3 regions of the Microbacterium sp. NPDC055521 genome follow, and region 2 is predicted to be linked to each of the others. Evidence: predicted binding sites of a transcription regulator. Region 2 holds the regulator's gene; each other region holds the start of a gene.
What was found. The regulator LexA, encoded in region 2, represses DNA repair genes until DNA is damaged. The targets are predictions, from matches to a motif close to TCGAACANNTGTTCGA.
Positions count from the first base shown of each region.

Region 1: recA (recombinase RecA) is a predicted target of LexA. The motif match lies at 6,054-6,069, and genes of this name have one in related genera.
Region 3: ACWGSM_RS06930 (DUF222 domain-containing protein) is a predicted target of LexA. The motif match lies at 7,193-7,208, and genes of this name have one in related genera.

Region 1 covers NZ_JBSHJX010000002.1:114,181-124,568, reverse strand. The annotation lists gene ACWGSM_RS02450 (ribonuclease J) at 1-1,447, shown strand, start outside; gene ACWGSM_RS02445 (DNA translocase FtsK) at 1,507-4,263, shown strand; gene pgsA (CDP-diacylglycerol--glycerol-3-phosphate 3-phosphatidyltransferase) at 4,263-4,838, shown strand; gene ACWGSM_RS02435 (CinA family protein) at 4,835-5,317, shown strand; gene ACWGSM_RS02430 (helix-turn-helix domain-containing protein) at 5,471-5,779, shown strand; gene ACWGSM_RS02425 (DUF3046 domain-containing protein) at 5,800-6,021, shown strand; gene recA (recombinase RecA) at 6,268-7,311, shown strand; gene ACWGSM_RS02415 (regulatory protein RecX) at 7,311-7,955, shown strand; gene miaB (tRNA (N6-isopentenyl adenosine(37)-C2)-methylthiotransferase MiaB) at 8,015-9,568, shown strand; gene miaA (tRNA (adenosine(37)-N6)-dimethylallyltransferase MiaA) at 9,610-10,388, shown strand, end outside.
Region 2 covers NZ_JBSHJX010000012.1:31,371-41,758, forward strand. The annotation lists gene ACWGSM_RS11565 (SseB family protein) at 1-403, opposite strand, end outside; gene priA (bifunctional 1-(5-phosphoribosyl)-5-((5-phosphoribosylamino)methylideneamino)imidazole-4-carboxamide isomerase/phosphoribosylanthranilate isomerase PriA) at 387-1,133, opposite strand; gene ACWGSM_RS11575 (MinD/ParA family ATP-binding protein) at 1,329-2,579, shown strand; gene hisH (imidazole glycerol phosphate synthase subunit HisH) at 2,628-3,260, opposite strand; gene hisB (imidazoleglycerol-phosphate dehydratase HisB) at 3,257-3,859, opposite strand; gene ACWGSM_RS11590 (histidinol-phosphate transaminase) at 3,856-4,947, opposite strand; gene ACWGSM_RS11595 (LysM peptidoglycan-binding domain-containing protein) at 4,991-5,368, opposite strand; gene lexA (transcriptional repressor LexA) at 5,673-6,359, shown strand; gene metE (5-methyltetrahydropteroyltriglutamate--homocysteine S-methyltransferase) at 6,430-8,742, opposite strand; gene ACWGSM_RS11610 (methylenetetrahydrofolate reductase) at 8,739-9,689, opposite strand; gene ACWGSM_RS11615 (prolyl oligopeptidase family serine peptidase) at 9,807-10,388, shown strand, end outside.
Region 3 covers NZ_JBSHJX010000005.1:55,957-66,344, forward strand. The annotation lists gene ACWGSM_RS06915 (DUF3375 domain-containing protein) at 1-1,404, shown strand, start outside; gene ACWGSM_RS06920 (DUF4194 domain-containing protein) at 1,397-2,278, shown strand; gene ACWGSM_RS06925 (ATP-binding protein) at 2,275-5,625, shown strand; gene ACWGSM_RS06930 (DUF222 domain-containing protein) at 5,753-7,117, opposite strand; gene truA (tRNA pseudouridine(38-40) synthase TruA) at 7,288-8,136, shown strand; gene ACWGSM_RS06940 (endonuclease/exonuclease/phosphatase family protein) at 8,200-8,868, shown strand; gene rplM (50S ribosomal protein L13) at 9,045-9,491, shown strand; gene rpsI (30S ribosomal protein S9) at 9,518-10,003, shown strand; gene glmM (phosphoglucosamine mutase) at 10,021-10,388, shown strand, end outside.

The DNA.
Region 1 (10,388 bases), on a different contig from region 2:
CGTACTCACGCACGGTCACGAAGACCACATCGGCGCGGTGCCGTACCTGCTGCGCCTGAAGCAGGACATCCCGCTGATCGGATCCGGGCTCACGCTCGCACTCGTCGAGGCGAAGCTCAAGGAGCACCGGATCAAGCCATTCACCCTCACCGTGAGGGAGGGCCAGGAGGAGAAGGTCGGTCCGTTCGACCTCGAGTTCGTCGCGGTCAACCACTCGATCCCGGATGCCCTGGCCGTCGCCATCCGCACCCCGGCCGGACTCGCGCTGGCCACGGGCGACTTCAAGATGGACCAGCTGCCGCTCGACGGGCGGATCACCGACCTGCGCGCCTTCGCGCGTCTCGGCGAGGAGGGCGTCGACCTGTTCCTCGTCGACTCGACCAACGCCGACGTGCCGGGATTCACGCCCACCGAGCGATCGATCGGGCCCGTTCTCGAGCAGGTCATCGGCAAGGCGCGGCGCCGGGTCATCGTCGCCAGCTTCTCGAGCCACGTGCACCGTGTGCAGCAGGTCATCGACGCCGCGCACGCCCACGGTCGCCGCGTGGCGTTCCTGGGCCGCAGCATGGTGCGCAACATGACGATCGCCGAGCAGCTGGGCTATCTGAAGGTGCCCGCGAACGTGCTGATCGACTACAAGAAGGCCCGTGACCTGCCCGACGACAAGATCGTCTACATGTCGACGGGATCCCAGGGTGAGCCGATGGCCGTGCTCAGCCGCATGGCCAACCTCGACCACGCGATCGAGCCCGGCGAGGGCGACACCGTCATCCTCGCCTCGAGCCTCATCCCCGGCAACGAGAACGCGGTCTACCGTGTGATCGACGGGCTCACCAAGCTGGGCGCCGACGTGGTGCACAAGGCCAACGCGCAGGTGCACGTCTCGGGCCACGCCGCGGCCGGCGAGCTGATCTACTGCTACAACATCCTGAAGCCGAAGAACGTGCTGCCGGTGCACGGCGAGTACCGTCACCTCATCGCGAACGCAAAGCTCGCCCAGGCCACCGGCGTGCCCGAGGAGCGCACGATCGTCGGCGGCAACGGGACCATCATCGACCTGCGTGACGGTGAGGCCCGGGTCGCCGGTCAGCTCGACATCGGCTTCGTGTACGTCGACGGATCGACGGTCGGCGGCATCACCGACGCCGATCTCAAGGACCGCCGGATCCTCGGTGAAGAGGGCTTCGTGTCGGTCATCGTCGTGGTGGACTCCTCGACCGGCGGCATCATCTCGGGACCCGAGATCCATGCGCGCGGCGTCGCGGAGGACGACCGGGTGTTCGACGACATCACCCCGAAGATCATCGCCGCCCTGCAGGAGGCGGCGCGCAACGGCGTGCGCGACAACCACGCGCTCTCGCAGATCATCCGTCGCACGATCGGGCGCTGGGTCAACCAGAAGCTGCGCCGTCGCCCGATGATCGTGCCCCTCGTGATCGAGGCCTGATACCGCGTAAAGCCGCGTCACTGCGGGCGGTTGTCGGCCGTCGGCCGTACCGTGGACACATGGCCAGGAGCACCACCAAGTCCGAGCGCGCGTCCGAGAGCGCGAACTCGTCCCGCCCGAAGCGGCAGACGACGGCCCGATCGAGCGCGAAAGCCGCTCCGGCTCCGAAGAAGTACATCGACGAGGCCGAGCGACCCCCGCTCGGGGTCCGCATGTGGCTCGGGCTCGCACACGGGGTCGGCGGTCTGTTCCGTGCTTTCGGTCCGGAGAACCTCGAGAAAGATCAGCGACGCGACGGCTTCCCGCTGCTGCTGGTGCTGTTCGCCATCATCGGCGGCGTGGTCGAGTGGTTCTTCATCGGCAACGTGATCGCACAGAACATCAGCGCGTTCACCTGGGGTCTGCTGGTCGGCCGGGTCGCGTTCGTGCTCCCGGTGCTGCTGCTTCTTCTCGCAGGGTGGCTGTTCCGTCATCCGTCGTCGGTGCATGACAACGGCCGGATCGGGATCGGCTTCGGTCTGTTCGTGCTGTCGCTCGCCGGCATCCTGCACGTCGCCTCGGGCACCGTCGGCGCGACCGGCGCGGTCGTCAGGCCGCAGCCGCGCGACGGGATGCCCGAGCTCAGCGGCGCCGGCGGACTCTTCGGCTGGATGCTCGGTGAGCCCCTCGCCTTCCTCACCCCGGTCGTCGCGTACGTCATCCTCGCGCTGCTCGCGGTGCTCAGCATCCTGATCCTCACCAAGACGCCGCCGAACCGCATCGGCGAGCGGCTGGGCGACCTGTACGCCTGGATGTTCGGCGCCGAGCGGCCCCTGCGTCCCTCGGCGGAGGAGGTTGTGGCCGCCGATGACGCCGAGAAAGACGACGCGCTGCCGTGGTGGCGACGCAACAAGAGCGGGCGAGAGGAGACGCCGGACGACGACGTCGACTCCCAGGCCATCACGGCGCTCTTCGACGAGCCGTCGCAGAAGAGCGCGTACGACCAGGCGGTCATCGTCGACGACGAGCCCGCGACCCACGGCGGGGCGGATGCGGCGACCGAGGTGCTCTCCGACGTCAGCGCCCTCACCGGGCTGCTCGGCGAGCAGAGCACGACCGCCCTGCTCGACGACTCGGGTTCCACGGGCGAGCTGCCCGGTCTCGACGGCTTCGGAACAGCGGGGCCGGGGGAGAAGGGGATGCAGGCGCCCGCCGCCCCCTACGTGCTCCCCTCGACGGCGGTGCTGAAACCCGGGCCGCCGCCGGTGGTGCGCTCGGATGCCACCGACCGCACGATCGAGCAGATCACCAGCGTGCTCGAGCAGTTCAAGGTCGACGCCAAGGTCACCGGCTTCTCGCGCGGTCCGACGGTCACGCAGTACGAGATCGAGGTCGGTCACGGCGTCAAGGTCGAGAAGATCCTGCAGCTGAGCAACAACTTCGCCTATGCGGTCGCGTCGAACGACGTGCGCATCCTGTCGCCCATTCCGGGCAAGAGCGCCATCGGCATCGAGATCCCCAACGTCGACAAGGAGACCGTCGCGCTCGGCGATGTGCTGCGCTCGAGCGCGGCGCAGAAGAGCACGCACCCGCTGACCATCGGCGTCGGCAAGGATGTCGGCGGCAACATCGTCGTGGCGAACCTGGCCAAGATGCCGCACCTGCTCGTCGCCGGTTCGACAGGGTCGGGAAAGTCCAGCTTCGTGAACTCGATGATCACGAGCCTGCTCATGCGCGCCCGCCCCGCTGATGTGCGCATGGTGCTGATCGACCCGAAACGGGTCGAGCTGACCAACTACGCGGGCGTGCCGCACCTGATCACGCCCATCATCACGAACCCGAAGAAGGCGGCCGAGGCGCTGCAGTGGGTCGTGAAGGAGATGGACATGCGGTACGACGACCTGGCGTCGTTCGGCTACCGCCACATCGACGACTTCAACAAGGCGGTGCGCGCCGGAGAGGTGCAGCTGCCGCCGGGCAGCGAGCGCGTGCTCAAGCCCTACCCCTACCTGCTGGTCGTGGTCGATGAGCTCGCCGACCTGATGATGGTCGCCCCGCGGGACGTCGAGGACTCGATCGTTCGGATCACCCAGCTGGCGCGCGCATCGGGCATCCACCTCGTGCTCGCCACGCAGCGCCCCAGCGTCGACGTCGTCACGGGCCTGATCAAGGCGAACGTGCCCTCGCGTCTGGCCTTCGCCGTCACCAGCGTCACCGACAGCCGCGTCATCCTCGATGCGCCCGGCGCCGACAAGCTGATCGGTCAGGGCGACGCGCTGTTCTCGCCGATGGGCTCGTCGAAGCCGTTCCGTCTGCAGGGCGCCTGGGTCGACGAGGCCGAGATCTCGGCGGTCGTGAAGCACGTCACGCAGCAGGCGCGACCCGAGTACCGCCCCGACGTGCAGGAGTCGGCCGAAGCGCGCAAGAAGGAGGTCGACGAAGACATCGGAGACGATCTCGAACTGCTGCTCGCGGCGGCCGAGCTGATCGTGTCTTCGCAGTTCGGGTCGACGTCGATGCTGCAGCGCAAGCTGCGCGTCGGCTTCGCCAAGGCCGGACGCCTCATGGACCTGCTCGAATCACGCGAGATCGTCGGGCCCTCGGAGGGCTCGAAGGCCCGCGATGTGCTGGTCACGTCGGAGCAGCTGCCGGGAGTGCTCGCGAAGCTGCGCGGAGACGACGCACCGGCACCTGCCGCGCCTGCCGCACCGCCCGCGAGCGCCTCCGCCGACCCGTACGGACGCGATCCCGTGGCCCAGCAGTTCGAAGGGCTGCCGGTGGTCGAGAGCGATGACGACGGCGACGAAGACGCCTGGGGACTGACGGGGCGCGACTGATGACGATTCCGAGGCAGCTTCCCAACGCGATCACGATCGCCCGCATCCCGCTCGCGGTCGTCTTCTTCGTGCTCCTTCTTCTCGCGGGTGCGTTCGGCGCCGACGACATCGTCATGCGCTGGGTGGCTGCGGGGCTCTTCGTGCTCGCCATCTCGACCGACTGGGTCGACGGCTACCTCGCGCGCAGGTACGACATCGTGAGCGACTTCGGAAAGCTGTGGGATCCGATCGCCGACAAGCTGCTCACCGGCGCGGGCTTCCTCGGGCTCGCCATCCTCGGCGAGGTTCCGTGGTGGATCGTCATCGTGATCCTCGTCCGTGAGTGGGCGATCACGATCCACCGCTTCACACTCGTGCACGAGCACGTCGTCGCCGCGGCCTGGATGGGCAAGATCAAGACCGTCGTCCAGGGCCTCGCGCTGAGCTGGGCGCTGCTGCCGCTGGGCGGGCTCGTCGGTCACACGGCCTGGGTGGTGGTCACGCAGGTGCTGATGATCCTGGCGCTCGTGCTCACCGTCGCGAGCGGCATCGACTACATCGTGGCGCAGGTGCGCGGTCGCCGGAGGGCCGGATGACCGACGCCGCGCTGCTGGTCGCCGCTCTGCGCGAGCGCGGCTGGACGCTGGGCGTCGCGGAGTCGCTCACCGGAGGTGCGGTCGCCGCCGAGATCGTGTCGGTCCCCGGTGCGTCGGCTGCTCTGCTCGGCGGCATCGTCGCCTATGCGACCCCGGTCAAGCACACGCTGCTCGGCGTGGACGCCGCTCTGCTCGCCGAGCACGGTGCCGTGCATCCCGACGTGGCCGCGCAGATGGCCGAGGGGGTGCGGCGCGCCGTGGCCGTCGACGATCGTCCGGCCGACGTGGGCATCGCGACGACGGGGATCGCCGGGCCGGACTCGCCCGACGGCCAGCCGGTCGGCACTGTGCACATCGGCGTCGCCACGGCGACGGGCATCCGGAGCATCCCGAACCTGTTCGCCGGCACGCGCGCCGAGATCCGTGCGCAGGCGACAGCGGCGGCCGTCTCCGCGGCGCTGGCAGCGGTGCGGGAATAGGCCCGCGCGCATCGACGTTGTCTTCTACGTGACAAGCCGCTCACTCACAACTCAAGCACAGCGAGAAACAGTAGATTCGACGACAACCGATCGGGTTAGACTGGCGATCCCCTCGGAGCAGTCTCCGGGTGGCGCAACGGAAAGGAGGTTCCGATGATCCTCGTCAGACAGGAAATCGGCGATGTGCTGCGGGACTTCCGCCTGCAGAAGGGGCGCACTCTGCGCCAGGTCGCGAGCAAGGCCTCCGTGGCTCTCGGGTATCTGAGCGAGGTCGAGCGCGGTCAGAAGGAGGCGTCGAGCGAGATCCTCGCATCGGTCGCAGAGGCACTCGACGTGCCCATCTCGACGATCATGCGCGAGGTCGGCGACCGCATTTCCGTGCTCGAAGGCCTCAGTCCGTTCCCGGACGTCGTCCCCGACGATCTCGTCGCCGCGGTCGAGCCCGAGCTGTCGCTGCACTGACGCCGCAGCGCACTCCCCACATGCGACGAAGCGAGTTCCTCCGCGCGGTCGACGACGAGTTCGGCGGCCGCGCGGATTCTCTTGTGCACGACCTGATCCTGGGCACGCTGGGCAGGACGGCCCGTGAGGCACTGGATGCCGGGGTGCCGCCGCGCGATATCTGGCTCGCGCTGTGTGATGAGACCGACGTGCCTGCGACGCGGCGCTACGGCGTGGGACGGCTGGATCCACGCGAGCGCTGAACGAAACTCTGCGGCCAATCCTCGGCGTGTCGTCGAAGATGTGTTCGATGTGTGCGTAATGTTCTGCACAAGTGGTCTTGAGGTCATCTTCTCCACATCAGACGCTGTCACCGATCCAATGTCGGTGGCCGCTCATACGGTGAGAGATGTGGCACTGAGCCATACGCCTTGTCGCAGAGTCACTCCATCCGGAACGGCCGCGACAGCCTACAGGCGGCAGAACTTCGAGATACAGAGGAGCACGTCATGCCATCCACCGACGACCGCGAGAAGGCCCTGGATTCCGCACTCGCACACATCGAGCGTCAGTTCGGCAAGGGGTCGATCATGCGACTGGGCAGCGACGAGCGCGCTCCTGTCGAGGTGATCCAGACCGGGTCGATCGCCCTCGACGTCGCCCTCGGCATCGGAGGTCTGCCGCGTGGACGCATCATCGAGATCTACGGTCCCGAATCGTCCGGTAAGACGACGCTGACCCTGCACGCGATCGCCAACGCGCAGCGCGCCGGCGGAATCGCCGCGTTCATCGACGCCGAGCACGCGCTCGACCCCGAATACGCACGCAAGCTCGGCGTCGACATCGACCAGCTGCTCGTCTCGCAGCCCGACACGGGTGAGCAGGCCCTCGAGATCGCCGACATGCTGATCCGCTCCGGCGCGATCGACCTCGTCGTCATCGACTCCGTCGCCGCCCTCGTGCCCGAGGCCGAGATCAAGGGCGAGATGGGCGACTCGCACGTGGGTCTGCAGGCGCGTCTCATGTCGCAGGCGCTGCGAAAGCTGACCGGTGGGCTGAACCAGACCAGGACCACGGCCATCTTCATCAACCAGCTGCGCGAGAAGATCGGTGTGTTCTTCGGCTCGCCCGAGACCACGGCCGGCGGTAAGGCGCTGAAGTTCTACGCCTCGGTGCGCCTCGACATCCGGCGCATCGAGACCCTGAAGGACGGCACCGAGGCGGTCGGAAACCGCACCCGTGTCAAGGTCGTCAAGAACAAGATGGCCCCGCCGTTCAAGCAGGCGGAGTTCGACATCCTCTACGGCATCGGGATCTCGCGCGAGGGCAGCCTCATCGACTTCGGCGTCGAGCACGGCATCGTCAAGAAGTCTGGCTCGTGGTACACCTACGACGGTGACCAGCTCGGCCAGGGCAAGGAGAACGCCCGCAACTTCCTGATCAAGAACGACGACGTCGCCATGGCGATCGAGACGCAGATCAAGCAGAAGCTGGGTGTGGGCGCCAAGGCGGAAGACACCGTCGACGAGCTCGCCGAACGCCGTCCGGCCTGATGTCCTCCGCTGACGACGGGCTCGCCCCGGTGATCCCGTTGTTCGGGGGAGCTCCGCGGCTCGACGATCCGGCCGAGAATCATGACGACGCCGTGCCGCTCGAATCGGATGCCGACGAGATCCGTCAGCGCGCAGAGGAGGCTCTGGTGCGCAAGCTGCGCGCCAAGCAGCTGTCGGTCTCGGAGGCGCGGTCGGTGCTGCGCGAGAACGGTCTCGACCGCGACGCGATCGACGACGTCATCGACGAGTTCCTCCGCCGCAGCTACCTCGACGATCACACGCTCGCCTCGCTGCTGGTGACCTCAGGATCCGAGCGGAAGGGGCAGGGACGCATCGCCCTGGCGCGGTCGCTCGGGCAGCGCGGCATCCCGCGTGACATCGTCGACGACGCGCTCGCTGAGCTGCCCGACGACGATGCCGAGCGGGCGCTGGAGTTCGCCCGCAGCAAGGCATCGGGCATGAGCCGCCTCGACTACGACACCGCACTGCGCCGGCTGCACGGGCAGCTGGCCCGCCGCGGCTACGGCGGCTCCGTCGCGATGAACGCCGCACGCACAGCCCTGGGCGAGGTCGGAGTGCGTCGCGCGACGACCCGCCCGTCCGGTGCGCACTCCTCCGGCGTGCGATTCGTCGACTCCGACTGAGCATCCTCTCTACGAGCCGCCCCGCCACCCGGCCGGGCGGCTCGTAGAATGGAACCACCATGTCTTCTCTCTCTTCCGAACCGACGATCATCGCGCTCTCCACCGCGGCGATGACCGCCGACGGGCGCCGTCGCTCCTACGAGGTGCGCACCTTCGGCTGCCAGATGAACGTGCACGACTCCGAGCGCCTGTCGGGTTCGCTCGAGAGCGCAGGGTACGTGCGGGCGGATGCCGGCGACGAGGCCGACATCGTGATCATCAACACCTGCGCCGTGCGCGACAACGCCGCCGGCAAGCTGTACGGCACCCTCGGGCATCTCAAGTCCCGAAAGGACAAGCACGAGGGCATGCAGATCGCCGTCGGCGGATGCCTCGCGCAGATGGACCAGCAGGCGGTGCTCGACAAGGCTCCCTGGGTCGACGTCGTCTTCGGCACGCACAACATGGGCTCCCTGCCCGGCCTGCTCGAGCGCGCACGCCACAACGGCGAGGCCGAGCTCGAGATCCTCGAGTCGCTCGAGATCTTCCCGTCGACGCTGCCCACCAAGCGCGACTCCGCGCACAGCGGCTGGGTGTCGATCTCGGTCGGCTGCAACAACACCTGCACGTTCTGCATCGTCCCGAGCCTGCGAGGCAAGGAGAAGGACCGCCGTCCCGGCGACATCCTCAATGAGATCCGGCTGCTCGTCGAAGACGGAGCGATCGAGGTCACGCTGCTCGGGCAGAACGTCAACTCCTACGGTGTCGAGTTCGGCGACCGCCAGGCGTTCAGCAAGCTGCTGCGCGCAGCGGGAGAGATCGAAGGACTCGAGCGCATCCGCTTCACCAGCCCGCACCCCGCCGCGTTCACCGACGACGTCATCGATGCGATGGCCGAGACGCCCAACGTGATGCCTCAGCTGCACATGCCGTTGCAGTCGGGCAGTGACAGCATCCTCAAGGCGATGCGTCGCTCGTACCGCAGCTCCCGCTACCTCGGCATCATCGAGCGCGTGCGCGAGCGCATCCCGCACGCGGCCATCACCACCGACATCATCGTCGGCTTCCCCGGTGAGACCGACGAGGACTTCGAAGACACCATGCGCGTCGTCGAGCAGTCCCGCTTCTCGGGCGCCTTCACCTTCCAGTACTCCATCCGCGAGGGCACGCCGGCGGCCACGATGCAGAACCAGGTGCCGAAGGAGGCCGTGCAAGAGCGGTACAACCGCCTGATCGCCCTGCAGGAGCGGATCTCGCTGGAGGAGAACCAGAAGCAGGTCGGCCGCGAGGTCGAGGTGCTCGTCTCCGTCGGCGAGGGCAAGAAGGATGCCTCGACGCATCGCCTCACCGGGCGTGCTGAAGACAACCGGCTCGTGCACTTCGAGGTGACCCCCGGATCCGAGCTCCCGCGCCCCGGCGACGTCGTCACGGCGAAGATCACGCACGGCGCGCCGTTCCATCTGCTCGCCGACGACCCGACCGGCGCACCGCTGCGCATCCGCCGCACCCGCGGCGGCGACGCGTGGGATCGCGCGCAGGCCGCGTCGTGCGGCGTCCCCGCACCGTCGGGGGAGTCCGGCGCGCCGCGCGCGGTCTCCCTGGGACTGCCCACGCTGCGCCCTGTCGGATCTTGATCCCCGGCGCGGCGCGGCCCGATGCGCCGCGGCTCTGGGCGGTGGTCGGCGCCACGGGCACCGGCAAGAGCGAGCTCGCACTCGATCTCGCCGAGCAGCTGCGTGCGCGTGGCAACCCGGCCGAGGTCGTCAACGCCGACGCCATGCAGCTGTACCGGGGCATGGACATCGGCACCGCCAAGCTCCGCATCGACGAGCGGCGCGGCATCCCGCACCACCTGTTCGACGTCCGCGAGGTCACCGATGAGGCGGCCGTCGCCTGGTATCAGCCGCTCGCCCGTGAGGCGATCGCCGCCATCCACGCCCGCGGGGGAGATGCGATCCTCGTCGGCGGATCCGGACTGTACGTCTCAAGCGTGATCTTCGACTTCCGGTTCCCGCCGAGGGATGCCGCGCTCCGGGCGCGCCTCGAAGCCGAGCTTGCCGAGAGCGGTGCGGGCGCGCTGTTCGAACGGCTACGCGAGCGCGACCCCGCGACAGCGGCGCGCATCGATCCGAAGAACGGCCGGCGCGTCGTCCGCGCGCTCGAGGTGATCGAGCAGGGCGGCACCACGCACGGGGCCGCGCTGCCCGAGAAGCCGGAGCTGTGGCATCCGGCTACCCGGATCATCGGTCTTCACACGCCGCGGGAGCTGCTGGTCGAGCGGCTCGATCGACGAGTGGAATGGATGTGGCAGGGCGGGATGCTCGACGAGGTCGAGCGCCTGCGTGTCGACGGAATCGAAGACGGCGTCACCGCGTCGCGAGCGATCGGATACGCCCAGGCTCTCGCGCAGCTGCGCGGCGACACCACTCAAGACGATGCGATCGCCGAGACGCA
Region 2 (10,388 bases):
TCGCCTCGACGGGGATCGGACGCGCGGCGGCATCCCAGCGGCGCATCGTGTCGACGGATGAGAACACCGGCTGCACCCGACGACCGTCGGGAGCGGCCACCGTGACGATCGAGAGCTCCTGCGTCTTGTCCACCGTCAGGCCGGTCGGCCCCACACCCTCATCGCCCCTCTCGGCGATGAGCGGCACGAGCACGCGCGCGTCGCGGAAGGCATCGACCACCTCGACCTGCGAGCCCTCACCACGGCGGAATCGCAGCAGTGCGGCCAGCAGTGCGGGATCGGCCGAGCCGTCGTCGGCGGCGTGCGGGTTCGCCTGGAAGCTGCGCCCCTCCCACGGCATGCCGGCCGAGTCGCCTGAGTTCTCGTGCCCGTGGTCGCAGGCGTCGTCAGTCGCCGGCGACATCCAGCGCCTCGGCGAGGGTGAACTGCCCGGCATACAGCGCCTTGCCCACGATGGCGCCCTCGACGCCCAGTGGCACGAGCTCGCGCAGCGCCGCGATGTCGTCCAGACTCGCGACACCACCGGAGGCGATCACCGGCTTCGGCGTGCGCGAGGTGATCTCGCGCAGCAGGTCGAGGTTCGGACCGCGCAGAGTGCCGTCCTTCGTGACGTCGGTGACGACGTAGCGGCTGCAGCCCGCCTCTTCGAGACGCTCGAGCACCTCCCAGATGTCGCCGCCCTCCTTCGTCCAGCCGCGGGCGGCGAGCGTCGTGCCGCGCACGTCGAGACCGACGGCGATCGCCTCGCCGTAGCGGCTGATGACGTCGGCCGACCACTCCGGGTTCTCAAGCGCTGCAGTGCCGAGGTTGATGCGCGTCGCGCCCGCCTCCAGAGCGGCGTCCAGGCTCGCGTCGTCGCGGATGCCGCCCGAGAGCTCGATGTTCACGCCACGGTACTGCTTGATGACCTTGCGCAGGATCGCGGTGTTGCTGCCACGCCCGAAGGCCGCGTCGAGGTCGACGAGGTGGATCCACTGGGCGCCGGCGTCGACGAACTCGCCTGCTGCGTCGACAGGGTCGCCGTAGTTCGTCTCGGTGCCCGCCTCGCCCTGCGTCAGGCGCACCGCCTTGCCGCCGGCCACATCGACCGCGGGCAGCAGGATCAGCGAGGGGGACTGTGCGAAGTCGTTCATGTCGTCCTTCGAAAGGGGTGGAGGCGGCCCGAGCGGGCACGAGAGATCAGCGTAGCCGGGGAGGGAGACCGTCTCAAACGACGTGACGCCGGGCCACGGGCCACCGGGTATCTCGCAGGCCCCCGACGGTACGATCGGATGCGCACGAGCGGGGCATCTTCGCCCGTGTGCCATCGACACGGAGGGACGTGAGGCATGACCGACGCGTACAACGGCAGCGGCGCAGGTCCGCTGCGCCGGCGGACGGGCGCGACGCGCCGGTCATCGGCCGAGTCGGAGCCGCTGGTCTCGGAAGTGCCACTGACGCCGCCCGACGGGCCCGCCGAGGCGCCCCGGTATCACCGCGCGTCCAGCGCTCCGGAGCCGGCATCCTCGGCGGCTCCTGCAGCTCCAACAGTCCCGGCACCGGCATCCGTCCCCGATGCCGCATCCGTGCCTGCAACCGCGACGCCCGCACCCGCTCCGGCGTCGGCCTCCCCGTCCGTCGCGACCCCGGCATCCCCGGCGTCCGCATCGCGACGTGAACAGCGCGAGCGGCCGTCCTTCCTGCAGCACGAGCCCCACGAGGAGCCGGCCAAGACGGGCGCCCGCGGCATGCTGAACCGGATCGGGTTCTCGCTCGCCCCCGGCGCAGCGGAGCGCGCAGTGCGCGACAACGAGCTGCTTGTCAGCCAGCACTGGCCTGGTCCGCGCACGATCGCCGTGGTGAACGGCAAGGGCGGCGCGGGCAAGACTCCCTCGACGGTTCTGCTCTCCGCCGTCTTCGCGCGGTTCGGCGGGGCAGGAGTGCTCGCCTGGGACAACAATCAGACCCGTGGCACCCTGGGCTGGCGCACCGACACCGGCCCGCACGATCACACGCTGTTCGAGCTGCTCCCCGAGACCGATCGCCTGCTGGGCGCGGGAGCCCAGTCGGCCGACCTCGCCCGCTACGTGCATCACCAGGCGCGTGAGAAGTACGACGTGCTGCGTTCGAAGCCCATGCGGCTCGCGCAGGAGAACCGTCTGCGCTCGGAGGACATCGATGCGATCCACGCCGTGGCGGCGAAGTACTACCGTCTGATCATCATCGACTCCGGCAACGACGAGTCCGACCCGATGTGGCTGCGCATGATCGACCACGCCGATCAGCTCGTCGTGGCGACCACGACTCGCGACGATCACGCCGAGGCCGGTGCTCTGCTGCTCGAGGCGCTCGAGGACCGTGACGAGCGGTCGGCGCGGCTCGCCCGCCGATCGGTGGTCGTCGTCACTCAGGCCGACCCCAAGGCCACGGCGGCCGATGTCGACCAGGTGGTGTCCGGCTACCGCGACCTGGCACGAGAGGTGGTCGCGATTCCGTTCGACCACGAGATGGTCGACGGCCATCTGAGGCTGGGCGCCCTCGCGCCGGCGACGCAGTCGGCCTGGCTGGCGGCGGGCGCCGCCGTCGCACGCGGGCTCTGATCACGGGGACGAGCGCCCTTCGGTGCGCTCGTCACACCCGCGGTCCGATCAGAGCGATCCGATCCAGTTGCGCAGCAGCCGGATGCCCGCTTCCCCCGACTTCTCGGGGTGGAACTGCGTCGCCGAGAGCGGACCGTTCTCGACGGCGGCGATGAAGCGCTCACCGTGAGTCGCCCACGTCACGGCCGGCTGCGGGAACGGCGCGATGACGTCGAGCTCCCACGCGGTGGCGGCGTACGAGTGCAGGAAGTAGAAGCGCTCGTCCTCGATACCGTCGAAGAGCACGCTGCCCTCCCCCGGCTCGACCGTGTTCCAGCCCATGTGCGGCAGCACGGGGGCGTCCAGCTCGGCCACCGTGCCCGGCCACTCACCCAGCCCCTCGGCGGGCTGGCCGCGCTCGACGCCGCGCTCGAACATCACCTGCATGCCGACGCAGATGCCGAGCACCGGGCGTCCGCCGGCCAGGCGCCGGTCGATGATCTCGTCACCGCCGTGTGCGACCAGCGCGTCGCGAACCGCGGCGAAGGCGCCCACGCCGGGCACGAGCAGTCCGTCCGCCTCGAGGGCCCGGCTGCGATCACGCGTGAGCTCGACCTCGGCCCCCGCTGCGGCCAGAGCCTTCACGGCGGAGTGCACGTTGCCGGAGTCGTAGTCGAAGACGACGACACGACGCTCGGTCACAGCGCGCCCTTGGTCGAGGGGATGCCGTCGACGAGCGGGTCGACGGCCTTTGCCTGACGGAACGCGCGGGCGAACGCCTTGAATTCGGCTTCGGCGATGTGGTGCGGGTCGCGGCCCCCGAGGAGGCGCACGTGCACGGTCAGGCCGGCGTTGAGGGTGATCGCCTCGAACACGTGGCGCACCAGCGATCCGGTGAAGTGACCGCCGATGAGGTGGAACTCGAAGCCCGCGGGCTCACCGTCGTGCACGAGGAACGGGCGGCCCGAGATGTCGACCACGGCCTGAGCGAGAGCCTCGTCGAGGGGCACCAGCGCATCGCCGTAGCGCGAGATGCCCGCCTTGTCGCCGAGCGCTTCGCGGATCGCCTGGCCGAGCACGATCGAGATGTCCTCGACCGTGTGGTGCGCGTCGATGTGCGTGTCGCCGGTGGCGCGCACCGTGAGGTCGGTGAGCGAGTGCTTCGCGAACGCCGTGAGCATGTGGTCGAAGAACGGAACGCTCGTGTCGATGTCGCTGCGTCCCGTGCCGTCGAGGTCGATGACGACCTCGACGGTCGACTCGGAGGTGCTGCGGGTTCGGCGGGCGGTGCGGGTGGTCATGCGGGCGATCCAATCGACGCGAGGGCTTCCAGGAATGCGGTGGTCTCGGCTTCGGTGCCGGCGGAGACACGCAGGTGATGCGGGATTCCGACGTCGCGGATGAGCACTCCGCGGTCGTACAGTGCACGCCAGAGGGCCTGCGGGTCGTCGACTCCGCCGAACAGCACGAAGTTCGACCACGAGGCGTGCGGCCGGTATCCGAGGGCCTCGAGCGTGGCCGAGATGCGCTCACGCTGCTCGACGATCTCGTCGACCATCTGCAGCATGGTCGACGAGTTGCGCAGCGCCGCAACGGCTGCGGCCTGCGTGAGAGCACTGAGGTGGTAGGGAAGGCGCACGAGCCGCAGCGCATCGATGAACGCCGGGTCGGCGGCCAGATAGCCCACCCGGGCGCCGGCGAAGGCGAAGGCCTTGCTCATCGTGCGCGAGACGGCGAGCCGCGGCCGGCCGGCCAGCAGGCTCAGCGCCGAGGGGGCGTCGTGCGGGGCGAACTCCTGGTAGGCCTCATCGACGATCACGACGCCGCGCGTCGCGTCGTAGACGGCCTCGATGACGTCGAGTCCCAGCGGGGTGCCGGTGGGGTTGTTCGGGGTGCACAGGATGACGACGTCGGGGTCTGCCTCGGCGACCTGCCGCGCGGCATCATCGGGGTCGAGCGTGAAGTCGTCGTGCCGGGCGCCCGCGAGCCACTGCGCGCCCGTGCCCTGCGTGATCAGCGGGTACATCGAGTAGGTGGGCGCGAACCCGAAGGCGGTGCGGCCCGGGCCGGCGAACGCCTGCATGATGTGCTGCAGCACCTCGTTCGAGCCGTTGCCCGCCCAGATCTGCTCGGCCGTCAGCCCGTGACCGAGGTACGCGGCGAACGCCTCTCGCAGCTGCGTGAACTCACGGTCGGGGTAGCGGTTGACGTCGCGCAGCGCGAGGGCGATGTCGTCGAGGATGTCGCTGGCGACCTCGTCGGGAACCCGATGCGTGTTCTCGTTGACGTTCAGAGCGACCGGGAGCGGCGCCTGCGGGGCACCGTACGGCGTGAGCCCGCGCAGGTCGGCGCGGAGGGGCAGCTCATCGAGGGATGTCACATGCTCCATCGTAGGCCGCGCATCGCGCGCGCCGCCGCGGATGACGGCGCGCTCACCCGGAGTAGGCCGTCGGGATCGCGATCGACGTGCCTACCTGGATCATGCCGGTGGTGAGGTCGTTGAGACGCTTGATGTCGTCGATGACGTCGCGCGGATCGGAGGCGGGTGCTGCCTCGGCTGCGATAGACCACAGCGTGTCACCGGGCAGAACCGTCACGGTCTCGAAGGCGACCGGCTCACTCTCACCGGACGCGACAGCCGAGCCGCCGGCCAGAAGGGAGACGGCGATGCCTGCGATGACCGGTGCGGCGGCGAGGGCGGCGAGCAGACGACGACCGCGCGCCGTGAGGCGCAGCCGGGTCGAGACAGAACGCCGTGCAGCGGCCGTGACCGTGAAGGTCTCGGGGGCCTGGATGCTGGTGGTGCTCATGTGATGCTCCTCTTCGCTCTCCTCCGCCCTTCGGGCGGAAGGGGTGCAGCTTTCGCATCCGGCATCCGGCCGGGGATGCCGGATGCGAAGCTACGTTCCGAATGTATCTTCGATATCGAACATCTGTCAAGAATTCTTCGAATACCGTGCCGTCACTTCTGCGACACGCTCGAACAGATCTTCCGTTATCCGGGCGAACTCGGATACGGTTTCGATGAAGTCAGCCCACCATGGGCCACCGACATTCGAACCGGATCCCCGCGACGACGCGGATCCGACCGTGTGAGGGTATGAAGGAGCATCCATGAGCGACACCCCCGAGACCGCAGCCGAGGCTCCCCGCACGCGACGCCGCAAGAGCCTGAGCCCCAAGCAGATGGCGATCCTCGAGGTGATCCAGACCTCGATCGCCCGCCACGGCTACCCGCCGAGCATGCGCGAGATCGGCGACGCGGTGGGGCTGAAGTCGCTCTCGAGCGTCACTCACCAGCTCGGGCAGCTCGAGCTGAGCGGCTACCTGCGCCGCGACCCGGGCAAGACCCGCGCGATGGAGGTGCTGATCGACCTTCCCGGCAGCGGTACCGAGAACCCCGCCGACACCGCCCCGTCCGTAGGGGACGCCGCGCTGGTGCCCCTCGTCGGCCAGATCGCCGCGGGAGTGCCGATCACGGCCGACCAGCAGGTGGAGGAGATCTTCCCGCTGCCGAGGCAGCTGGTGGGCAAGGGCGATCTGTTCATGCTGAAAGTCAACGGCGAGTCGATGATCGACGCGGCGATCTGCGACGGCGACTGGGTCGTCGTGCGCACGCAGAACAATGCCGAGAACGGCGAGATCGTCGCCGCCATGATCGATGGGGAGGCGACGGTGAAGACCTTCCGCCGGCGAGACGGGCACACCTGGCTGCTGCCCCGCAACTCGGCGTTCGAGCCCATCCTCGGCGACGAGGCGGTCGTGCTCGGCAAGGTCGTCGCGGTGCTCCGCTCGGTCTGATCGCGCGCCTGCGACGGAGAGAGGCGCCGCTTCCCGGTCGGGAAGGGGCGCCTCTCTTGCTGGACGGGCGTCAGACGGCGACCGCGACGTCCTCACGGACGCGCCGGGTGGCCTCGACGATGTTGCGCAGCGACTCGACGGTCTCCTCGTAGGCGCGGGTCTTCAGACCGCAGTCGGGGTTCACCCACAGCTGCCGCAGCGGCAGCTCGTCGACGGCGCGGCGCAGCAGAGCCTCGATCTCGTCGACGCTGGGCACCCGCGGCGAGTGGATGTCGTACACGCCGGGGCCGACCCCGTGATCGAAGCCGAAGCGCGCGATGTCGGCGACGACCTCCATGCGGCTGCGCGCGGCCTCGATCGAGGTCACATCGGCGTCGAGGGCGCGGATCGCATCGATCACCACGCCGAACTCCGAGTAGCAGAGGTGCGTGTGGATCTGCGTCGCCGCAGCGGCACCGGCGGTCGCGAGGCGGAACGAGCGCACCGACCAGTCGAGGTAGTCGGCCTGATCCGCCGCCTTCAGCGGCAGCAGCTCGCGCAGCGCCGGCTCGTCGACCTGGATGATCGCGATACCGGCGGCCTCGAGGTCGGTGATCTCGTCTCGCAGGGCGAGGGCGACCTGATCGGCGGTCTCGCCGAGCGGCTGGTCGTCGCGTACGAACGACCACGCGAGAATCGTCACGGGACCGGTGAGCATGCCCTTGACCGGCTTCGCGCTGAGCGACTGGGCGTACGCGGCCCACGAGACGGTGATCGGCGCCGGGCGCGACACGTCTCCCCAGAGGATCGAGGGCCGGGTGGCGCGCGAGCCGTAGGACTGCACCCAGCCGTGCTGGGTGACGGCGAACCCGTCGAGGTGCTCGGCGAAGTACTGCACCATGTCGTTGCGCTCGGGCTCGCCGTGCACGAGCACGTCGAGGCCGAGCTCCTCCTGCAGGGCGACGACCTGGTCGATCTCGCGGCGCAGGAAGTCGTCGTAGTCGTCGGCGGGCAGCTCGCCGCGCAGGAACTGGGCGCGGGCCCTGCGGATGTCGCCGGTCTGCGGGAACGAGCCGATCGTCGTCAGGGGCAGTGCGGGCAGGTTCAGCGCCCGCTGCGCGCTCTCGCGCTCGGCATACGAGACGCGCGAGAACTCCGCCTCGGCGACCTCGTGCCCGCGCACCGCCCCGTCGCGCACGCCGGGGGCGGCATGCCGGTCGGCGAGGGCTGCGGATGCCGCATCCAGCGCGTCGGCGATGGCCTCCCGGCCCCGGCCCAGCCCCCGCGCGAGGGTGACGACCTGGCCGACCTTCTGGTCGGCGAAGGCGAGCCACGAGACCAGACGCGGATCGAGTGCCGTCTCGTCGTCGACGTCGTGCGGCACGTGCAGCAGCGAGGTCGAGGTGGATGCCGACACCGCGGCCGCGCCGAGCGCGCGCAGCGACTCGAGCTTCGCGAACGCCGCGTCGAGGTCGCCGCGCCAGATGTTGTGTCCGTCGACCACGCCGCCGACGAGGGTCTTCCCTTCGAGCGTGGGCAGTGCGGCGGGCACCTCGCCGCGGACGAGGTCGACGCCGATCGCCTCGACGGGCGCGGCGGCCAGCACGTCGAGCGTCGCGCCGAGCGCGGCGTACGGGGCTGCCACGAAGATCTGCGGGCGCGCGCTCGCGCCGCCGAGCACCGCGAGGGCGCGGGCTGCGGCATCCGCCAGGGTCGCGGTGTCGACCGGCAGCGACTCGCTGACCAGCGCCGGCTCGTCGAGCTGCACCCACTGGGCGCCGCCTGCCTTCAGCTTGGCCAGCAGCTCGGCGTAGACCGGCAGCAGGTCATCGAGTCGGCTGAGCGGCTCGAAGCCCTCCGGTGCGTCATCCGACGCCTTCGCCAGGGCGAGCAGGGTGACCGGTCCGACGATCACCGGGCGGGTGACGTACCCGGCGGCCGCAGCCTCGGCGACCTGCTGCACGAGATGCTCGCTGGCGAGGGAGAAGGCCGTCTCGGGGCCGATCTCCGGCACGAGGTAGTGGTAGTTCGAGTTGAACCACTTGGTCATCTCGAGCGGTGCGCGCTCGCCCTCGCCGCGGGCGACCGTGAAGTACGCATCCAGTCCGATGGTGCCGTCGGCATCGCGAAGATCGTCGAAGCGGGTCGGGATGGCGCCGACGGTGACCGCGGCGTCGAGCACCTGGTCGTAGAACGAGAACGACTCGGGGATCGACGAGTCATCGCGGCCGAGGCCGAGCTCGGCGAGACGGGCGCGCGTCGTCGCACGCAGCTCGGCGGCGGTGCGCTCGAGCTCGGCCTGGTCGGCGCGGCCGGCCCAGAATGCCTCGACGGCCTTCTTCAGCTCGCGACGGCGGCCGATGCGCGGGTAGCCGAGGATCGTCCCTGCGGGGAAAGCGGTCATGGTGTTCCTTTCGATGCTGCGGAGAGCTGGCGCGCGGGGATGACCCCGGCGGACTGGAGGACGTCGAGCACGGTCTCGTGCTGGTTGAACGCGTACAGGTGCACACCGGGCGCCCCGCCGTCGACGACGGCACGGATGAGGTCGGCGGCCCAGCGGATGCCGATCTGCCGGCGCCCCTCGGTGGTCGGCTCGACCTCGAGCTCGATCGCGAGCTCGCTCGGCAGCTCTTCGCCGGTCAGCTCGAGCACGCGCGCCAGGCGCGCGGGCGAGGTGATCGGCATGATGCCGGGAAGGATCGGGATCGTGACACCGGCGCGGCGCGCACGTTCGACGAACGCGAGGTAGTGGTCGGAGTGGAAGAAGAGCTGCGTGATCGCGACGGTCGCCCCAGCGGCCTGCTTCGCGAGCAGCGCGTCGACGTGCTGGCTGCTGTACGCCGAGCGGGGGTGGCCGTTGGGAAAGGCTGCGACGGCGATGTTCACCTTGCGGCGCGGCGCGACCCGCACGGCACCCGGGTTGCCGCGCACCGGCGACTCCTCGTACGGCGCCCGCTCGGCCTGCACGCGGTCGATCAGCTGCACGAGCTGCGCCGAGCTCTCGAGGTCGCCGAGGAACACGTCGTCCTCGCTCCGGCCCGCCGGCGGGTCGCCGCGCAGCGCGAGGAAGCTCAGGACCCCGGCATCCAGGAACTCGCGGATCAGACGGGCGGCGCCCGCATAGGTGTTGCCCACACACGTGAGATGCGCGAGCGGCTCGGTGTCGGTGTGCGTGCGGATGTATCGCAGCACGTCGAGCGAGCGGCCGCCGGTCGAGCCTCCCGCGCCGTAGGTGACCGAGATGAACTCCGGCCCTGCGTCGGCGAGGCGGTCGATCGTGTCGCGCAGGGCGCGCGTGCTCTCAGCCGTGCGCGGCGGATACAGCTCGAAGGAGAACGGGATGCTGCTCATGGCGATTCTCCTTCGGGACCGGTGCGGCGGGGTGTCCTCAGACGGTAGGACAGCCGATCGGCACGGCGCACATGTGTGACGCCGTGTGTCACCTGCGGGTCTGGCTAGGCTCGGATCATGACCGCACCGTTCGGCTCGTGGCCCTCACCGTTCACCGCGCAGATGATCGCGCAGGCATCCCCCCGCATCGACGGAGCCCGCTTCGTCGGCGACGAGGTGTGGTGGGGCGAATCCGTTCCCGCCGAGGGCGGCCGGGTGACGGTGCGCGGTTCGGGCGGCGACGAGATCCTGCCGGCGCCGTGGAGCGCGCGTTCGCGCGTGCACGAGTACGGCGGCGGAGCGTGGACAGCCGATGCCGAGGGCACGCTGTACTTCGTGCACGGCGGCGACCAGCGCATCCGCCGGATGCCACGCGGCGGGGCCCCCGAGCCGCTGACCGCTGCCGGCCCCTCGTACGGCGGCCTGCGGCTGCAGCACGGCCGGCTGCTCGCGGTGCGCGAGGATCTCCGGCCCGAGCAGCATCTGCGCGCCATCGTCGAGATCCCGCTGGACGGCACGGCGGCCGACGACGAGTCCGCCGTGCGGACGCTCGTCTCGGCGAGCGGCTTCGTCGCACATCCTGCGCTCTCTCCCGACGGGAAGCGGCTGGCGTGGGTGCAGTGGAGCACCGTCCGGATGCCCTGGGAGCAGGCGCTGCTG
Region 3 (10,388 bases), on a different contig from region 2:
GGGCTGCTTCACGGTCGCCAGGCGCCGTTCGTCATCGCCGCGCTGTCGATGCTGTTCTCGGCCGAACGTCCCGCCGTTCCCGTCGCGGATGCCCATGCCGAGGTCGCCGAGGCTCTCGACGAGCTGCGTGCCGCCGGCCACGACGATGACGACCGCCGCATCCCCTCCGGCAGTGGCCGCGAGGTGTGCCGCACCTGGGCGAAGCAGGGCTGGCTCGTGCAGCAGATCGACGAAGACGTCGAGGTGTACCGGCTCTCGGCGCATGCTGTCGAGGCGCTCGAGATCACCGGCCGCACCGGCGGCGGGCGCACCCGCGTGTCGAACTCGCGCGTGCGCACCCTGCTCGACGCGGTCGAACGGCTGGCCGACGAGGCCGAAGCCGACCCGGTGAAGCGGATCGCGCGCCTCACCGCCGAACGGGATGCGCTCGACGCCGAGATCCTGCGGGTGCAGGCGAACGGCACGGTTCTCGTCGACGACGAGGAGCTGTACGAAGAGGCCGAGAACATCCTGCATCTGGCGCGCGAGCTGCCCGCCGACTTCACCCGCGTGGCCGAGTCGCTCAAGGCGATGCAGCGCGATGTCGTCGCGCACCTGCGCCGTGATGAGCGACCGACCGGCGAGGTGCTGCGCGAATACCTGCAGCGCGCCAAGGACGTCATGCAGTCGACTCCCGAAGGGCGGGCCTTCGCCGGAGCCCTGCGGCTGATCGGCGACCCGGACCGCATCGACGCCCTCACCGAGCAGCTGCACGACCTGCTCGCGCATCCCTTCGCCCGGCACCTCGACCAGACGCAGCGGGCGGAGTTCGACGCGATCGGCCGCCGGGTCGAGCTGGGGGTCGAAGAGGTGCTGGCCGCTCAGCGCCGCGCCTCGCACGTGATCACCGGACAGGTGAAGACGCACGACCCGCTGCGTGATCGGCAGATCGACGACCTGCTGCGCGATGTCATCTCCGGGCTGCACCACTGGGCGCAGACCGCGCCGGCGAGTGCGACGGTCGAGCCGGTGCGCAGCCTGCCGCTGATCGACCTCGGTCGGCTGCGTCAGACGGTGGGCGACGTACGCCCGCCCGGCGCTCCCGCCCCGCTGACGGATGCCGACGACGTCGAGTACCTCGAAGCCGACTCACGCTCGTGGGGCGGCCCGAGGTATGCCGAGCTCGAGGCGTACGTGGCGGGTCTCGGCGAGGGATTCGACCTGGGGGATGCCTTCGCGCACGCTCCCGACGACACGCGCCGCCCGGTCGACCTGGTCGGTCTGCTCGAGATCGCGCACCGCAACGGCATGAACGAGACCGACGGTCTGTCGACCGTCGAGACGCTGCGCCCCGACGGCACCACGAGGCGCTTCGCGTTCGTCTCGGCGACCGCTCGCGCAGCCGAGGAGGACGACGATGACTGACGAGACTGCCGCTTCCGGCCCGGCCACCCGCCAGGCATCCGCGCCGGAGATGGACAACGCGGGTGGGGATGCCGTGGGACCGGCGTTCTCCATCCCTGAGTCGATGGCCCGGGGTCGGACATCCGGGTCCGGGATGGAGAACGCGGGTGGGGATGCCGTGGGACCGGCGTTCTCCATCCCTGGGCGATCCGACGACCGCGCGGACGCCCACACCGAGGCGCCGTTCATCGCGCCCGTCGCGATGGAGGACGACCCCGATGAGCTCTTCCCCGGAGACCGCGGCACGCTCGACCCGGAGGTGCGACGCGTGCTCGTGCACGTGCTGCAGCGGCGGTTCCTCAGCGCCGACAGCCGCGCCGAATGGGCGCTGCTGCTCGAGCACCAGCAGCTGATCGAGTCGCGCATGCACGACCTGTATCTGCGCCTGGTCGTCGACCTCGGCCGCGGTGTGGCGTACAAGCAGCAGGTGCGCTCCGACGAGTTCGAGGTGCCGATCCTGCTCAAGGACGCGCCGTACAACCGCACCGAGACGCTCGTGCTCGTGCATCTGCGCACGGTCTTCCAGCGCGAGTCGGCGGCGGGGGAGCCGGCGCCGCGCATCGACATCGAAGACATCGAGCAGACGGTGCTCAGCTATCTGACGGATGCCGACGGCAGCACGGCTCGTCAGCAGAAGGCGATCCGCGCGGCGCTCGAGCGGCTCGACCGCGAGGGCGTGATCGACGAGGAGACTCTCGGGCGCTACCGGATCAGCCCGCTGGTCGAGGTGGTGCTGAGCGCCGAGAAGCTCGCCGAGCTGCGCGCGTGGCTGCGCGAGCAGGCGGCGCAGCAGGCATCCCGAGCGGCAACCGCTCAGAAGGAGGCAGCGCGGTGACGATGCTCGACACGCTCTTCGGCCTGATCCCCGCAGATTCCCGCGGCCAGCAGTGGGTCGCCGAAGACCTGCAGCTGATCAACTGGGGCGGCTACGACGGCGGACCGCACCGGGTGCGGTTCTCACCGAACGCGACCATGCTGTGCGGCGGCTCCGGATCGGGCAAGTCGACTCTGATGGATGCCTACATCGCCCTGATGATGCCGCACACCACACCGTTCAACGGCGCCTCCAACGGCGGGATCACCGGCCGCCCGCGGGGGGACGAGCAGCGCAACATCCTCTCGTACGGTCGCGGCAAGATCGACGAGTCGCGCACCGACGAGGGCACCAGGCTGCGCGTGCTGCGCGGCGACGGCGAAGACACCTGGACGGCCATCGCGATGACGTGGCTCGACCACGACGGATCCCGGTTCACGGCGCTGCGCGCCTGGTACATCCCGGCGGGTGCGCGCGTCCTCGAAGACACCGTGCGGGTGCGTGCGACGACCGACGGGTTCTTCGACCTCGCCCGCCTCGAAGAGGCCGCCTCGCAGCGGCTCGCCGACTCGGCGCTGCGCGCCCTAGGGCTCGACACTCTCGGCACCGACCGCGAGTTCTCAGCTCGCCTGCACGCCGTGCTGGGCATCGGCGCGGCGGGTTCCGGCGCGAAGGCGATGAGCCTGCTCGCCCGCATCCAGGCCGGTCAGCAGATCACGACGGTCGACGATCTGTACAAGCGGCTGGTTCTCGAAGAGCCCGAGACGATGGCGACGGCGGATGCCGTGGTCGCGCACTTCGACGAGCTCGAGAGCACCCGCGCGAGCATGATCACCGCGCGCCAGCAGGTGAACGCGCTCGAGCCGATCCCTGGCATCCGGGATCGCATCACCGCGGCCGCAGAGCGGGTGCGCCTGATCGACGAGGTGGGCGACTTCGCCTCACCCGACTCGCGCGCGACGCTGTGGCGGGCCCAGCGCCGCCTCGATCTGCTGCGCGAGGTCGAGGACGAGCTGCGCGACCGCACGCACGCTCTCGATCTGACCCTGCGTGAGAAGAAGGCGCTCGTCGACGCCGCCGAAGCCGAGCGCGACGGCCTGCTCGACCTGCTGCGTCAGTCCGGCGGCGACCGGCTCGAGACCGCGCAGCGCGAACTGCGCGCGGTCGAGCGGCGCCTCGCCGAGGTGCGGCGCGAGCGCGACCGGTTCGACGCGGTGCTGACCGAGCTCGGACTGTCGGCGGCGACGGCCGCGGAGTTCGCCGAGGTGCAGACGGCCGCCCGCGCGGCACAGTCCGAAGCATCCGCTCGCCGGCAGGCCAGGGCGACGTTCGCCGAGGCCGAGTCCGCCCGGCAGGCGCTCGCGAAGCGCCGTCGTGCGCTCGCCGAGGAGCGGGCGGAGGCGGATCGGCTGCGCGGCAGCATCCCTCCCGCCCTCGACCGGGCACGCGTGCTGCTGGCCGAGGCGGCCGGTCTCGACGTCGACGCCCTGCCGTTCGTGGGCGAGCTGATCGAGGTGCGCACCGAGTTCGAGCCGTGGCGCGAGGCGTTCAATCTCGCCCTCGGCGGGTTCGCGACGACGATCCTGCTCGACGACGCGCACCTCGACCGGTTCCGGGCGGCGATCGACGAGGTGCGCCTGCCGATCCGGCTGCGCTACGAAGGCGTCCAGACCGGGCTGGCCGAGTCGCCGAACGCCGATGCGCGAACCCTGCCCGGCCGTGTCGACCACCGCTCCACGCCGTTCACCGGCTGGCTGCAGCAGCGCCTCGACGAGCGCTTCGGGTTCGTGTGCGTCGACTCGTCGGCGCAGCTGGGGGCGCACTCGATGGCGCTCACCATCGCGGGTCAGATGTCGCAGGGCAGTCGGGGCGCGCACGGCGGGCACGGGCGCGAGAACGTACTGGGCTTCTCGAACGAGCGGCGCCTGCGCGCACTCGACGAGCAGGCCGCGGCGCTCGAGGCGGAGGCGGCGGCGGCGACCGCCGCCGTGACCGACGCGGAGGCGGCGATGGATGCCATCGAGCAGCGCTCGACGGCATTCGCGATGATCCATGACCTGACCTGGGAGCAGATCGACGTCGCGTCCCTCGAAGCGGAGGTCGAGCGCTGGCAGGCCGTCGAGGCGGAGGTCACCACGACGAATCCCGAGATCGCCGATCTGCGCGAGCGCGCCGAGAGCCTGAAAGTTCGAGCCGCCGTGCTGCGCGACGAGATCGGCGCGCTCGGCGCGCAGCGCGCCGACGCCCAGGAGCGCTGGGGTGCGGTGACCGACGACGTCGACGAGTGCCAGCGGGTGGTCGACGAGGCGGCGGAGATGTCGGTCGGCGATGCGCAGGCGGCGTTCCTCGATGAACGGTTCATGCTCGACCGCGGTGCGGGGGAGGGCGCGGGGGCGTCGGCGAGCGACCGCCTCGCTCGGCTCGACCTGGCGCTGACGTCGGCGGCGGCACGCCTGGCATCCGATCGCCGCGCCGCGGTCGAGGCGCACGACGAGCAGCGGGAGCGGATGCTGCAGCTGATGTCGTCGTTCCTCGAGAGGTGGCCGAACCTCAACCTGCTGCCGGATCCGGATGCCTCGGTGCCCGAGTTCCTCGGCATCCTCGAGGCGCTGCGTACGAACGGGCTGCACGAGCTCGAGAGCGAATGGCGCGACAGTCTGCTGGGGCTCTCGGGCAACGACCTGACCAGCCTCGATTCGACGCTGAGCCGATCGGTGCGCGAGATCAGGGAGCGCATCGAGCCGATCAACAGCATCATGCGCGAGCTGCCGTTCTACGACGACCGGCATCGCCTGCAGATCTCGCCGCGCGAGAACCAGTCCGAGGCCCGCCGGCGCTTCCGTCGAGAGCTGCGCGAGGTGCGCGGGCTGATCGAGGCGGCATCGACCGACGACGAGCGCGAGCACGCGTACAAGCGGATGAGCCGTCTGATCGGGCGGATGCGTCGCACGGCGCCCGACTTCGCCGAGCTGATCGATGTGCGCAACCACGTGCGCGTGTCGGCCGAGCGGGTGCTCGCCGAGACGGGGGAGCACGTCGCCCTGTACGACCACATCGGCGAGAAGTCGGGTGGTGAGTCGCAGGAGCTGGTCGCGTTCATCGTCGGCGCGGCTCTGCGATATCAGCTGGGGGATGCCGGCGCGTCGCGTCCGCGCTACGCCCCGGTGTTCATGGACGAGGCGCTGATCAAGGCCGACGCGCACTTCACCAAGCGCGCGATCGGCGCGTGGCGGGGGCTGGGCTTCCAGCTCGTGATCGGCGCGCCGAACGACAAGTACAGCGCGATCGAGCCGCACGTCGATGTGGAGTACACGATCCTCAAGGACACGCGAGGTCGGTCGTGGGCGAAGCCGAAGGTCGCGGTCTGAGGCAGCGATTCCTGGTGGCGCGTGCCAGCGGGGTCGCGCGGGTCAAGCGGGGCAGCGCGGCCGGGCCGCAGCCTCCGGCAAGGCCGCGGGACTGCCAGGGCAGAGCAGAGCGCAGCGATCGGCGCCGTCAGGCGGCGATGTCGTAGCGGGCTCTGCCGCCGAGGCGGGGTGCGCGGGTGCGATCGATGTGTGGTGGTGGGATGAACCACACTCGTCCCCTGATGCCCGAGCGCGCATCGGTGTTCTCGATCCGGATCTCCCACCCGTTGTCATGGATGCGATGGTGACAGGTCGAGCACAGCAGGATCCCGTTGGCGAGGTCCGTCGGCCCGGTGTCTCGGTTCCACCAGGCGATGTGGTGCACTTCGGTCATGTTCGGTGGGAGTCCGCACATCGCGCATCCGCCGTCTCGGTCGACGAGGGCGACTTTCTGCTGTCGGGTGAACAGGCGCTTCTCGCGTCCCCAGTCGAGGATGTCCCCGGCGCTGTCGAGCACGCAGGGGATGACGCCGCCGCTGGCGGCCATCCGGCGGATCGCGGTGACGGAGATGGGCTGGTCGATCCCGTCGATGCTTCCCGCGCCCGTGCCCGCTTCGAGATCCGATGCGTTGATGCGGACGATGACGGTGGCACCGCTGACGGGCATCCGGCTGTCGCAGTCGAGCGCGTGCGCGCAGAACAGGGTGAGGGCGTCGGCGCGCATCATGGTGACGGTGCGCTGATCGGCATCCGCATCAACGACGCCCGTGTCGGCCAGGTCTTTGCGGGCCTGGAACTGTGCCGACACGTATCCGTCGATCGCGGCTTTGATCGGCGCGCCTTCTTCGACGGGGGTGACGAGGTTGAGGTGCAGCATGCCGTCGCGTTCGAACATGCTCAGCGCCCGCTGCGCGCGGTGTTCTTCTTCTCGCGCTTCGAGCTTGTCGGCTTCGAGTACCGCTTCGGCGCGCTTGACGAGTCGGCGCACGTCATCCAGCGACAGTCCCACGGCCCGCTCGACGAGCTGCTGCTCGACATCCGCCACAAGATCTTTGTCGGCCCCGATCCGGGCCCGGTCGAGGAACTCCACGATCACCGCCGCCCCGGTACCACCCAGGCGGCCGGAGGTGACGGCACCCTGCACGGCCGGGTACTTCGCCGGCGCCGGCTCGCCGAGCAGGTTCTGCCGGGGCGCGATCGCCTCGCCGACTTTCACCAGCCGCGCCGCGTCTCCCGCGCTGGTGCCGGTGGTGGTCGCGATGAGCTGCGCGGTGTTGCGGAATCCTTGCTGCTTCGCCAGCGACTCCGCACCCAGCTCCGGTCGGGATTCGTGCGCGATGGCCGCGGCGACGTCGGCCTGCAGGGCATCCAGCGCCCGCCGCGCGGACCCGATGGCGCGGGTCATCGACACGAGGTCTGACCGGTCGAGGTCGGCCGCGGAGCCGGCATCCGCCCACACCCCGGCGAGAGCCGTGACGGCTTCTCGCAACGGGTGCAGAGCGGATGCTGACATGTGAAAAGCCTAAACGCCGGCCAACCACAAGTCAAGCAGAATTACGAAGAAAACTGTACCACTTCTCCGCAAATATCGAAACTATATGCGACTCAAGAAACGCGTCGGTCAGGCATCCTAGGCATCAACCGCCGACATCCGCGGCCGGCCCTCGCGTCTAGGCTGAACAGGTGCGCATCCGCCTCGACATCGCCTACGACGGCACCCATTTCCGCGGCTGGGCCAAGCAGCCGGGCCTGCGCACGGTGCAGGGCACGATCGAGGCGGCGCTCGCCCGCATCCTCGGCTCCGAGGCGCAGCTGGTCGTCGCGGGTCGGACGGATGCCGGGGTGCACGCCTCCGATCAGGTCGCGCACGTCGACCTCGATGACGCCCAGTGGGCTCGGCTGCAGACGCGGCACGGCCATGCGGCCACCGATCCTGCGGGGTCGCTCGCCCGTCGCATCCGGGGTGTGCTCGGCAACTACCCCGACGTGACCGTCACCCGCACCAGCCTCGCGCCCGGGGGATTCGACGCGCGCTTCTCGGCCGTGTGGCGTCGGTACGCCTACCGGCTCGCCGACGCCACGGTCGGCTACGACCCGATGCGCCGCAACGACACCACGACGATCCGCGCCGCGCTCGACGTCGGGCGGATGGATGCGTCAGCGCAGACCCTCATCGGCCTGCACGACTTCGCCGCCTACTGCAAGCCGCGGGAGGAAGCGACGACGATCCGCACCCTGCTCGACTACCGGTGGACACGCGATCGCGACGGCGTGCTGATCGCCGAGGTGAAGGCCGACGCGTTCTGCCACAGCATGGTTCGCGCCCTGGTCGGCGCGTGCGTGGCGGTGGGGGAGGGCAAGCTCGAGGTGGTGGATGTCGCCCGGCTGCGCGACGAGCTCACCCGCACGAGCGCGTTCAAGGTGCTGCCGGCGAGGGGACTCACTCTCGTCGAGGTCGGGTATCCGGCTGACGAACTGCTGGCATCCCGCGCCGAGCAGACGCGCGCCCGACGCGACCGCGACGAGGAATAGTCCCGGTCGAGCCTCTCGCGCAACCCCGTCGCGCGCTCGGATGGCGCCGGTAACGTGGCGGGCATGAGAGTGATCTCGTATAACCTTCGCAAGCATCGCGCCGCAACGGAGCTGGCGGCGCTCGTCGCGGAGCACGATCCCGACATCCTCTGTCTGCAGGAGTGCGACACCACGGCCCTTCCGGATGCCATCGGCGGACTCTCCCTCGTGCACACCACCAGCGGCAATCGGCTAGGGCTCGCGATGTACCTGCGCCGCAACACGTTCCAGGTCGAGCAGGTGCGCACGATCGGGCTGAAGAAGTCGCTGCACGATCGGGTGCTGAAGCCCGCGCACGAGCGTGTGCTCGGCGCGCAGCTGCGCGACATCGACACCGGGCGGGGGCTGATCGTCGCGTCGTTCCACGCCGCGCCCCTCACCGCGCTCAACTCGCTGCGCCGCAATCAGATCAGAGCGGGTCTCGACGCCCTGCAGGACCTCGGCCCCGGGATGCCCGTGCTCATGGTGGGCGACTACAACTACCCCGTGTTCAAAGAGAGCCTCGGCCAGACCGTGCGCGACCACGGGTACACGCTCACCCTCAGCGACGACCGCACGTACACGCGCTACCGCGTGTTCAAGGGGCACTACGACTTCGCGACCTCGGTCGGCTTCGACATCTCGAAGATCACGACCCTGCCGCAGGCCACGAGCGACCATCGCCCGATCCTGGTGACCGCCGAGGCCGAGTAGTTCGGCCTCAGCCTCCGGATGCTGTAAGGTTGACCCTTGGTGTGTGATCAACTGCGGTCGCACCCGCGAACGTGAGCCCTCCACTGGCGCGTGTTCCACTCGGATCCTCGAGACGGAACCCACCCCGGAGTGGGATTCACGAACCTCTCCGTTCGAATCAAGAAAGCAGCACTATCGTGACGCGCACTTACACCCCGAAGGCCGGGCAGGTCCAGCGTGACTGGATCGTCATCGACGCCACCGACGTCGTTCTCGGCCGCCTGGCATCGCACGCAGCAGCAATCCTGCGTGGCAAGCACAAGCCCACCTTCGCCCCGCACGTCGACGTGGGTGACTTCGTCATCATCGTCAACGCCGAGAAGGTCGCCCTCACGGGTCAGAAGCTCCAGAAGAAGATGGCCTACCGCCACTCCGGCTACCCGGGCGGTCTGACCGCCACGAGCTACGCCGAGCTCCTCGAGAAGCACCCGGTTCGCGCCGTGGAGAAGGCCGTCCGCGGCATGCTCCCGAAGAACACCCTGGGTCGTCAGCAGCTGTCGAAGCTCAAGGTGTACGCAGGTGCCGAGCACCCGCACGCCGCTCAGCAGCCCACGCCGTACACCCTCGACCAGGTCGCCCAGTAAGCGCCGTAAGACTTAAGGACATACTCGTGGCTGAAATCCAGGACACCACCGAATTCCCGCAGACCTTCTCGACCTCGAGCCCTGAGGCAGAGGTCCAGGAGTCGGCTCCCCGCCCCGTGCTCTCCGTTCCCGGTGCCGCTGTCGGCCGTCGCAAGCAGGCCATCGCCCGCGTGCGTCTGGTTCCCGGCTCGGGCACCATCACCATCAACGGTCGCACGCTCGAGGACTACTTCCCGAACAAGCTGCACCAGCAGCTGATCAACGACCCCTTCACGGTGCTGAACCTGCAGGGTGCGTACGACGTCATCGCCCGCATCTCGGGTGGCGGCGACTCGGGCCAGGCCGGCGCGCTGCGCCTCGGCATCGCCCGTGCGCTGAACAACATCGACGCCGAGAACAACCGCCCGACCCTCAAGAAGGCCGGCTTCCTCTCGCGCGACGCTCGCGTCATCGAGCGCAAGAAGGCCGGTCTCAAGAAGGCCCGCAAGGCTCCTCAGTACTCGAAGCGCTGATCCGCGCAGTTCCTGTTATGGCACTGTTCGGAACGGACGGCGTGCGGGGGCTGGCCAACGGTCAGCTCCTCACCGCCGAACTTGCGCTCCACCTGGCCCAGGCGACTGCTGTCGTCCTGGGCCAGGGCCGTATCGCCGAGGCGCGTCGCACCGCCGGCAAGCGGCTCACCGCTGTCGTCGCGCGTGATCCGCGCATCTCGGGGCACTTCCTCAGCGCCGCGGTCGAGGCGGGTCTCGCGTCGTCGGGCGTGGATGTGCTCGATGCGGGCATCCTGCCCACGCCGGCCGCGGCGTTCCTCATCTCGGACATCGACGCCGACTTCGGCGTGATGATCTCGGCCTCGCACAACGCGGCCCCCGACAACGGCATCAAGATCTTCGCGCG